3 regions of the Paenibacillus sp. FSL L8-0333 genome follow, and region 3 is predicted to be linked to each of the others. Evidence: riboswitches for the same ligand, from Rfam matches in the RefSeq annotation. Region 3 holds a riboswitch; each other region holds the start of a gene.
The links. Region 3 has a riboswitch for cyclic di-GMP ahead of NYE72_RS04745 (glycosyl hydrolase). Riboswitches for the same ligand answer to the same signal wherever they lie in the genome.

Region 1 (3,282 bases), 680 kb from region 3:
ATGCCTGTGGAGCCTTCGGAAGGGAAAAGCTCCTTGTTCGGAGAATGATGAAACTCTGAAAATATGATATCATAAGGTTTGCCCAAAATATGTGCAAGAACGTTGAGGCGACCGCGATGCGCCATGCCCATCAAAATATGCTCTGCACCGTCATGTGCAGCAGCGCGTACGATTTCGTCTAACATCGGCACAAGAGCATCATTGCCTTCAAGACTGAAACGCTTCTGACCTACAAAAGTCTTGTGGAGGAAGGTTTCAAATTGCTCTACCTGAATCAGGCGGTTCAGGAGCTCTTTGCGTTCTGTATTATTCAGGGGTGCTGGTGAGCTGGTGGATTCTGCCTGTCTATTTAGCCATTGCAGTTCTTTTTCTTCATGCACATGCCCGAATTCATAGGCGATAGTCTTGGTGTATGCCTGACGCATACGTTGCACGGCATCCCACCCGGTATGCACATCATTCGGCGCATTTTCCCATATAAGCGTGGCAGGCAGTGCAATCAGGTCTTCGCGGGTCAGCCCATAGGTTTCAGGCTCAAGATATTTTGCCATGGGATTCTGATCGCGTACCAGCGGATCAATTTCAGCGGCCATATGGCCATATATACGAATATTGGCGATTAGCTTGGAAGCTCTTACTGCTTTTCTAAGCCATTCGGTGTCTCCCGAGATGCGCGGCTGAGGAGCCGGTTCGCTATCCGGAGTTAGGGGAGGGGGTCCCGAATTTGTAAAAAGCTCGCGATAATTATTTTCTACGGTGGAGGGATCTTTCACAAACTGTTCATATCTTTCTTGAATGTAGCCTAAATTGGGTCCGTAATACTTACTCCAAATGGATTCGTTATAGGGCTCTTTGGCTGCCATGAATACATCCTCCTTAACGGATGAACTCCATACGTGACATTTTGTGTCAACGCTTACTGGAGCTGTGATGATTGCGGTTTCATTTCTCATCTTATTGTGCTACTTTCAGCCACTGTAATCAATTCATTCTTTCGTCCAATACGTTCGCAAAATGGTATAGGTTAGCTTGTTCTAATGAAAAGAAGGGTGTTTCTTCTCATTACCCATTCTAAAGGCCTATTAAAATGATTCTATTATCCTTATTTTTAACTATTAGGTCAGTAAATATTTATTTTGCTAGTACAATTTATTTTATGTAACGGACGAGTATCGTGATAATCGGACAAGATCTTTGAAAAAAAATCTTTTATTTTTCGTTTTTAAAATAGAAAGTAACCAGGAATCGACACACTTTTCCGCTTTCTTTTTGTATAATGTTATTGCAGATAGTAATTTTATAGTTTTTTAAGCAGATCCTTTCGTGAAAAGGGTCCAGTAAAAGGTAAACTTGCCGAAAGGCAGGGGCACAAAGTCGCGGGTCTAAGGTAGAGATACTATGACAGCCGGATTGCCTGGGGACGTAAAATCTTAGGGGGAGATTTTTTGGAAAAGTCCAACCAGGGTAGCAACAGAGAACAGCAGTTTATTGATCTGGATCAAGAGTGGGTACATTTATTATTAGCAGCTAAGAAGGCTGGCATTAAGGCAGATGAAATCCGCCAGTTCTTTCATGAGAAAACTGTGCAGATCGTGCAGTAATACATTAGAGGGGTTACATATCGAAAAAGGGCACAGCGGTTCTTCGCTGTGTCCTTTTTCGATATGATTTAGTAGAAGAGAGGATCGTACCAGATTAGTAGGAAGTATTAATCCTTTTGATCGAGCTTCCATTTCTGATAGTCCAGAAATTCTTTGAATTCGCGTTTGCTAATGCCTGAGTCCATAGCTTCCTGCACCAATCGGAACCATTCCGAATCTAAATGTGATTCCTCTGCATCATTTGGTTCTCCATAGAGTAGGGCATGAATGGATACCTGAAGCGCGTCAGCGATCTTTTCGATAAACTGGATGGATGGATTGGATTGGATGTTTCTCTCCACGTTGCTAAGATACGACTTAGCCACATCTGCTCTGTCCGCAAGCTCAGATAGGGAGAAACCCTTGTCTAGGCGGAGCTGCTGGATACGTTGGCCCATATTCTGTGGCACTATGCTGACGCCCCTCCGTAATTTTTGTTATTAGTATAGCAAATATCAATAAATCGGACAAAGTTTATTGTAAAGAGAAGAGCAGCAATCTGCTTATCCGTGGCCGGATTCAGGATCTGCTGCTCTTCGAGTATTTTATTAAATTACTTTATTGATCTTAGTAGTCTTTTTTCGCACCTTGTTTAGCTACGAAATCCCAAGTCAGTGTTAAGCTATCGCCTTGGAAAATATTTTGATCTTGGTTATTTTCCACAAATTCGAATTGGACGGAGAAGCTGTCATTGGTACCGGCTTTAATACCGGATGCTTCGGTAAAGAGTTGATCCCAACCTGTATTTTTTACGAGATCCGGATGCTGACTTTTTAAAGCAGCAAGTGTAGTCTCATAAACTACATTTTCAGGAGAGACGATAGGTACCCCTTTATCATTATTTCTAAGGAATTTAACTTTAATGAACTCGGCTAAATCCAAGTAGTTATCTCCTTTAGCATCCGTGATTTGAGTCGATGTATTCAGAATGATAGATCCGATATCGAGCGAACCATCGTTTTTCAATTTGAAGGATTTAGTTACAGTATCACCTGGTTTCAGGTTAGGAATATTAACGATGACAGAAGGGTCGGAGTTCAGATCGAGTGTACCCGCTGCGAATGTAGCTGTGCTTTGCGCAGTGTCGCTAAAGTATGCGAAGGTTCCTCCGCCGATTAATGATAAACCCAGTGCTGCAGATGCTACGCCAAGACCCAATGTTTTCTTGATACCCATAATAAAATTCCTCCTCAAATTTGTGTTTGAATTTTTTATAAAATTTATATATTGTATCTTCCGGTTCGTAAGCGGAAGTGGACAATCAACTTAGGGCTGTGTTTCTGTTGGGGACGGTGAGGCTGGCAGTAGGGCAGTATTTTTCTTTTCTAATGCAGCTACAGCCTTCCAAGAGGTATACAGAGCATAGAGCAGAAGCATCAAGCCAGGCACGATCATGAGGACTACACTTCCAGCTTTGGAAACCGCGAAATTCATAGCGTAACCGACATAGGGTACAGTGACCCCGGTATACTGAGCTACAACATTCGCAGAACTGGTTGGGTTCATGTCGGGTGCGTCGTTGTTATCGCCTTTAGTGCGATAAACAGCTTCACCAGTAGCGTTATTGACGGTCGCTTCTACAATCCGGTGAGTAATGAGCAGATTATCTTCGTTCCTAAAGGTGATGACATCGCCTGGTTTG
Region 2 (3,282 bases), 1.3 Mb from region 3:
CGCTTTAGATGATGTTGGGGAAGGCTTCAGCACAATCGAGATGTTATTGGAGCTTAAACCTCATTACATGAAGTTAGATATGAAATATGTTCAAGGCGTGTCCAGTGATCCGAACAAACAGAAAATAGCTAAACAATTTTTAGAAAAGGCTTTAGAAATCCAATCTGTTCCTTTAGCAGAAGGTGTGGAGTTTAGAGAGGACTTTGAATGGCTTAAGCAGAGTGGTTATCAGTTGTTTCAGGGATATTTATTTGGAAAGCCTGATCCTATTCCCAAACAGTAATCCTAATGAGTATATATCGGTCCAGAGGATGAGACGAATTTCAGGTCAGAGTCTGAGTACAGCCAACCCCCGGGGTTGTATAATTTAGGTAATTTGAAAAGGGGGACGGGATGGATATGAAATGGCATCAATTTGTAACGCGCTGGGCGGATTCTAGGGGCTTTGATGGACGAGAAATTGATTATCAATGGCCTTCTCCCTCATTTCCGGTCATCAGTATTCGTAGTAATTTAGGGCGATACTCAGGTCAAAAGTATGGTCATGGAAGTAAACCCCGTGTAAAGACAGCCGTTGGTTTAATCGCTATTGGAGATGTAGCTGTCGGATTGATTTCCATAGGTGCGATAAGCGTGGGCGTACTTTCCTTAGGAGCAATATCACTGGGAATGTGGTTAGCGATTGGAGCAATAGCACTTAGCTGGCTTGGCTTCGCAGTGGGAGCGATTGCGATTGCAGGAGTGGCTGTAGGAGCGATCGCAATCGCGGAAAAAGCGTTGGGGGCCATCGCCATAGGGGATACGGCGTTTGGTGCGATAGCGATAGGCAGGATCGCTGGGGGTGCCATAGCTATCGGACAATGGGCATATGGTGTAATCGCAGTTGGCGAACATGGTTTCGGATTAATTCCCATCACGGGCGATGTGTGGAATTGGTTCCGGCGTTTGTTCGGATCGGGGAGTTAATTAGACCTCCAGTCCTAAAGGATCCCATTCTCTTCCGGGATAGTCGATAAATAATATCTATCACATGAGAAAAACTAATTGCAATTACCTATACTCATTTCATACCAATTAATCATGCGATCAGATCTAGGCTTATGTTACTCTTTGAATGTATTCGAAACTTCATAGGCAAACCTATGGAAATGTAGGGACGCAAAGCTATAGGGACTAAGGTTATCATAACTATTGTCAGCCAGCTGCCAAAGAGTGTGTAACGCTTTTTGTTAAAATATAAGAAAGTATAAGTTATACACCTATACTTAATATCTTATATTTCTCGCTTAAACGCTTACCGTCCTTATAAGGACGCCGAAGGCGTTTATGCTTGTTAAGGTTTAATAAAAATTAAGTCTTAATTTTTAGGCGACTTTATACGCAATCAAGCTACTCTTTTGGGGTAGTTTTTTTTGTGCCCATTTTTGGGCACTGGAGAGATTCATATGACATCTGGGGGTAAGAAGAGATGAAGAAAATGATTGCGATCGCTACATCGGCGGCCATGTTGGCCAGTTTTTCGAGTGAGGCAGGTTATGCTTTAGCAAGTGAGGCAAGCAAGGTAAAGGTAACAAAAACAGTCGCGCAAAGTAAGGTCAACTTATTAAGCAACGCTTCGGTTATTCCGTTTGAGCTGTACGGCAAGGATGCTCTAAATGCCTATAATGAGGTTTTTAGAATGAATCCAGCAAATATTAAATCCATCACAAATAACGGTGGCAACTACTCAGGCTCGCCTATAGCTAAGGCTATGGATGGGGATATGAGCACGCATTGGGAGACTGGCAAACCGAATAGTTCAACGTTTACGAATGAGGTTGTGTTTGTTTTCAATGAGTCCACTGAATTAAATAGAATGGTCTATGCCGCTAGGCAATCTGGTGCTAAAGGTAAAGGTTTTGCTCAAGAATTTGATATCTATGGCTCCACTACCGATGCGGGTGATTTCACACTCGTGTCTTCTGGAGAATATACAGGCTCAACCGGTGATGTAGTGGAGATTCAGTTCGCACCTACGGCTTTTAAGAGACTTAAATTTGTCTTCAAAAAAGCGAACCAAGATTGGGCGAGTGCGGCTGAGTTTTCTTTTTATAAAGAGGATAGTGTCTCTGCTAAAATGAAAAATTTATTTACAGATGATACCTTGAGCCAAGTTAGTACAGCCTTTGATACGGCAGAGAAATTAACAGCTTTAGAAAATGAAGTACAAGCACATCCACTGTATGCGCAGTTTAAAGAAGAGATAGAGAATGCAAAGATCCTTTTGGAGAACCATCAGGTAGAGGTAACGGCAGCCAAGGTTTCGAAGCTAAAAGGGTATGGTACAGCCTATGAAAATGCCTATAGCCAAGCTTATAGAATGCCAAATGCAAACGTATCAAAAGTAACGGTGAACGGTGGAAGCTACCCAGGTACGAAGCCTGAATATATGCTGGATGACCAGCCCACTACGCATTGGGAAACGAACAAAAACAATGATGCAAGCTTCACGAATGAAGTCGTGTTTGAACTAGCGCAAGCGGAAGTGCTGGACAGAGTGGCTTTTTTGGCTAGAGATAATCGCAAAGGATTCCCAGAGGCTTTTGAAATCTATGCATCAGAGACGAGTAAAGGAGAGACCTTCCAACTGGTATCTAGCGGAACCGCGATTAGTACCAATGATTTTTTGGAATTTAAATTCGAACCGACGAAGTTTAAAAGATTAAAATTTAAGTTCACAAAAGCTAATATTAACAGACCTTTTGCGGCTGAATTTAGATTTTATACAGAAGATAAAGTAAGCGAAGCTGTAAATGGTATTTTCACAGATGGAACGATGAGTGCGGTTGTGCCTGCTTATAATAGCGTCGAAGCAATCAACGAATTAGAAGAAGCGGCAAAAGTACATCCGCTCTATCCAATCCTGAAAGATTCTTTGGATTTAGCTAAGAAGCTAGTGAATGGTGAAGTTCAAACCGAAGGCACCATCATTGAGGCCGAGCAGCGTGGAGATATGAAAAAACATGCTCAGCAAAACCTGAGAATAGGCTTCGGCACGAACAACCAGCCTACAGGACTTGCGGCAATGCCTGGCGAGACCATCAATGTTTATGTGGATGCTGCTTCGGGTGATAAGTTGCCTTCTTTGATCTTTTCTCAACAAGAGGGAGCTTGGAATAGTTGGGCTAGGGGCGTACAATTGCGTGCGGGCAAGAACACTATAACTGTACCTGAAATTACAACGACTAGTGCTTATGCTCATGATGTAACTAAGGGCGGCACCGTTTATATCGTAAATCCCTA
Region 3 (3,282 bases):
TCCCTTGGAGTGGTTCATACCTAATAAATTTTTTAAAAAATGCATCCGCTCGAACTAAGGCTAAGCGGAAGCTATACGTTTTGATAACAATTCCATTATGCTCGATTTCCATAATTCAAGGAGGGTTCATTCTATGAAAATGGTACTTCTATCAGGCGGTTCAGGTAAACGGTTATGGCCGTTGTCTAACGACTCACGTTCAAAGCAATTTCTAAAGGTACTTGAAAGCCCTCAAGGTGAACCAGAATCCATGGTACAACGTGTCTGGAGACAGCTGGAGGAAGCAGGGATGGCAGAATCATCTTATCTAGCCACCGGCCGCGGCCAAGTAGAAATGATACAAAGCCAACTGGGAAGTCATGTGCCGATTATCGTTGAACCGGAGCGTCGGGATACTTTTCCGGCTATCGCCTTAACAGCTACCTATCTTTATTCAGTGGCAGGTGTTTCTCCAGCGGAGACGGTAGCAATATTGCCTGTTGACCCTTATGTAGAAGCATCCTTTTTCGATACCATAGCTATGCTTGAGGGGACCATGCTGGAAAGTGGAGCAAATCTGGCACTAATGGGTGTTGTTCCTGAACATGCCTCAGAGAAATACGGATATATTATTCCTACCACTGAAGAGGCGGGGGGGAATGGTTTTATGAAGGTGAGTCACTTTCAAGAGAAACCAGACCGCATACAAGCAGAACAGCTCATCGAGCAAAATGCATTGTGGAATTGCGGAGTGTTTGCCTTCCGTTTAGGGTACTTGTTAGATATTTTGCAGCGTAAAGGGTTGCCTTTAGGATATGAAGAATTGCAGAAGCAGTATAAGCTATTGTCTTCCATCAGCTTTGATTATGAAGTGGTGGAGAAAGAAGAACATATTGTGGTGCAGCCGTATGATGGATTCTGGAAGGATCTTGGAACGTGGAATACGCTGACAGAGGAAATGAGCAGCAAGCATGTAGGAAAAGGTTTTGTGACGGCGGATTCTGAGGGGACTTGCTTGATTAATGAGCTGGACATTCCGATTACGGTAATTGGTGCGAAGGATCTGATCATTGCGGCTAGCCCGGATGGAATTCTAGTTACCCATAAAGCTGAGAGCCCACGGATTAAAGAAGTGCTGAAGACCTTTGAACAAAGACCGATGTACGAGGAACGCCGCTGGGGCCATTACAAAGTTATTGATTATGTGAAATATGATGAAGGCAATGAAGTGCTGACCAAACGGATTTTTATATCCGAGGGGAATAATATCAGCTATCAATTACATCGCAAGCGTAGTGAAATTTGGACAATCGTCAGCGGCGAAGCAAGTATTGTGCTGAATGAGAAAAAACATAATGTGAAGGCTGGGGACGTGGTACGTATACCGGAAGGAACGAAACACGCGATCCTTGCTTTGACGGATGTTGAGTTTATAGAGGTACAGACGGGGTCTGAATTAGTAGAAGAAGATAACATACGTATTACTTTAGACTGGAATGATATAGAACTACAACAATTCATTTCATAGGTCTAACCTATCTATTTAACCAATTCAAAATTTCTTGAAACAGGTAAATTGACTCAATTATCAAAAAAAGTCATAAAAACACTAAATATATCATTAATTGTCGTCGATACTTACGGTAAGAGAGATTATTTCTCTTAAATTGAAAAGGCAAACCTATCGAAAGGTAGGGACGCAAAGCTATAGGGCCTTCGAAAGAGTGGCAGCCTGGCTACCGAAAGGGAGATTATTTTGAAAGCTTACCGTACGTATCGATTGTTTGGTGCATTTCTGTCACTCGTCCTGTTTCTGACTGCACTTCCGCTTGCTGTTGGAATTTCGCCGTCTATTGTCATAGCTGCTTCAAATTCTGGAACGCCAGTTACCCCAGGTGCCTCACCTGAAGCCGTAAAGCTGCTTAACTATTTTTACTCGATCTCAGGAAAAGGCATTATTGCTGGTCAACATGACTATTTAGAAAGTCCAGATGAAATTAACAATATGCTGAAGGGAACCAGCGGACAATATGCGGCTCTTCACGGTTATGAAATGGGTGCGATCAGTGGTCAGTCCGAAGCAACGATGGCTTGGCAACGTCAAAATGTGGTGAACAGCGCCATCAACTGGAATAAAGCGGGCGGGATCGTAGCTATGACTTTTCATGCTAACCTGCCGGGCACCTCTTATGACTGGGATAATGTGAAAAAAACACTTAGCCAGAGTGAGTTCGATAGTTACGTTACACCGGGTACTAAGCAATATAATAATCTGATCGCTGAGCTTGATAAGGTGGCAGTCTCTTTAAAAAGCTTGCGTGATGCCAATGTTCCGGTGCTTTGGAGACCCTATCATGAAATGAACGGGAACTGGTTCTGGTGGGGGAAGAAAAATAACTTTTCTAAACTATGGAATATAATGTATGACCGTTTTGTTAACGTTCATAAATTAAATAATCTGTTATGGGTATGGAGTCCGAATGCTCCCAATGTTTGGTCAGATCCTTATGCGCTAACTTATCCAGGTGCTGATAAAGTAGATATTCTGGCAGCAGATATATACGAAAATGATTACCAGCAAAAATACTATGACAGCTTGTTGAGTCTAGCCGCAGGCAAACCGATTGCGATCGGGGAGAATGGTGAAATGCCTAATCTGGAGAAGCTTCAGCAATCGCAAAGTAAATGGACGTATATGATGAGCTGGGGAAAAATGCTTTACGAAAATAACAGTGCAGACACAATCAAAACATTTATGAATAGCAACTACACCCTGACCAGAGATAAATTAAATACTGGTCTGGCACCGACACCTTCCGAAGAAGAGGGGGAGGCAGCAATTCCTCTCGCGAAGGGGCTTGCAGGAGAGTATTACAACAACATGTTGTTGTCGGGAGCGGCAACTCTTAACAGAACTGATGCAATAATCGATTTCAATTGGCGGCAAGGATCGCCGGATGCCGCCCTCGGGATTGATCGTTTCTCCATACGTTGGAGCGGTAAAATTAAGCCATTATATGATGAGCAATATACATTTTACACTACCTCAGATGATGGCATCCGTGTCTGGGTGAATGGGGAATCCGTGATTGATAGTTGGACTAAGCAAAGTGGTACTGAGCGTAAGGGCACTATAACGCTGAAGGCTGGCCGGCTATACGATATCAAGGTGGAGTATTACGAGAATGAAGGCGATGCGAGAGTCCGCTTGATGTGGGAAAGTGCTAGTCAAGCTAAAGAGACAGTTCCAGCAAGTGCACTTTTTCTTCCGGATGTCTCCTGATTGATGAAAATTAAAGGTCG

Region 1: linked by a shared signal. The riboswitch ahead of NYE72_RS01885 (anti-repressor SinI family protein) and the one ahead of NYE72_RS04745 (glycosyl hydrolase) in region 3 are both predicted to bind cyclic di-GMP.
Region 2: linked by a shared signal. The riboswitch ahead of NYE72_RS29740 (NPCBM/NEW2 domain-containing protein) and the one ahead of NYE72_RS04745 (glycosyl hydrolase) in region 3 are both predicted to bind cyclic di-GMP.

The regions. Positions count from the first base shown of each region.
Region 1 is NZ_CP150186.1:427,564-430,845, forward strand. It holds gene NYE72_RS01880 (2-oxoglutarate dehydrogenase E1 component) at 1-863, opposite strand, end outside; cyclic di-GMP riboswitch class I at 1,334-1,418, shown strand; gene NYE72_RS01885 (anti-repressor SinI family protein) at 1,446-1,601, shown strand; gene NYE72_RS01890 (helix-turn-helix domain-containing protein) at 1,709-2,038, opposite strand; gene NYE72_RS01895 (TasA family protein) at 2,208-2,816, opposite strand; gene NYE72_RS01900 (signal peptidase I) at 2,907-3,282, opposite strand, start outside.
Region 2 is NZ_CP150186.1:6,673,536-6,676,817, reverse strand. It holds gene NYE72_RS29750 (EAL domain-containing protein) at 1-283, shown strand, start outside; gene NYE72_RS29745 (hypothetical protein) at 400-966, shown strand; cyclic di-GMP riboswitch class I at 1,124-1,210, shown strand; gene NYE72_RS29740 (NPCBM/NEW2 domain-containing protein) at 1,469-3,282, shown strand, end outside.
Region 3 is NZ_CP150186.1:1,107,346-1,110,627, forward strand. It holds gene NYE72_RS04740 (sugar phosphate nucleotidyltransferase) at 134-1,507, shown strand; cyclic di-GMP riboswitch class I at 1,644-1,723, shown strand; gene NYE72_RS04745 (glycosyl hydrolase) at 1,736-3,262, shown strand.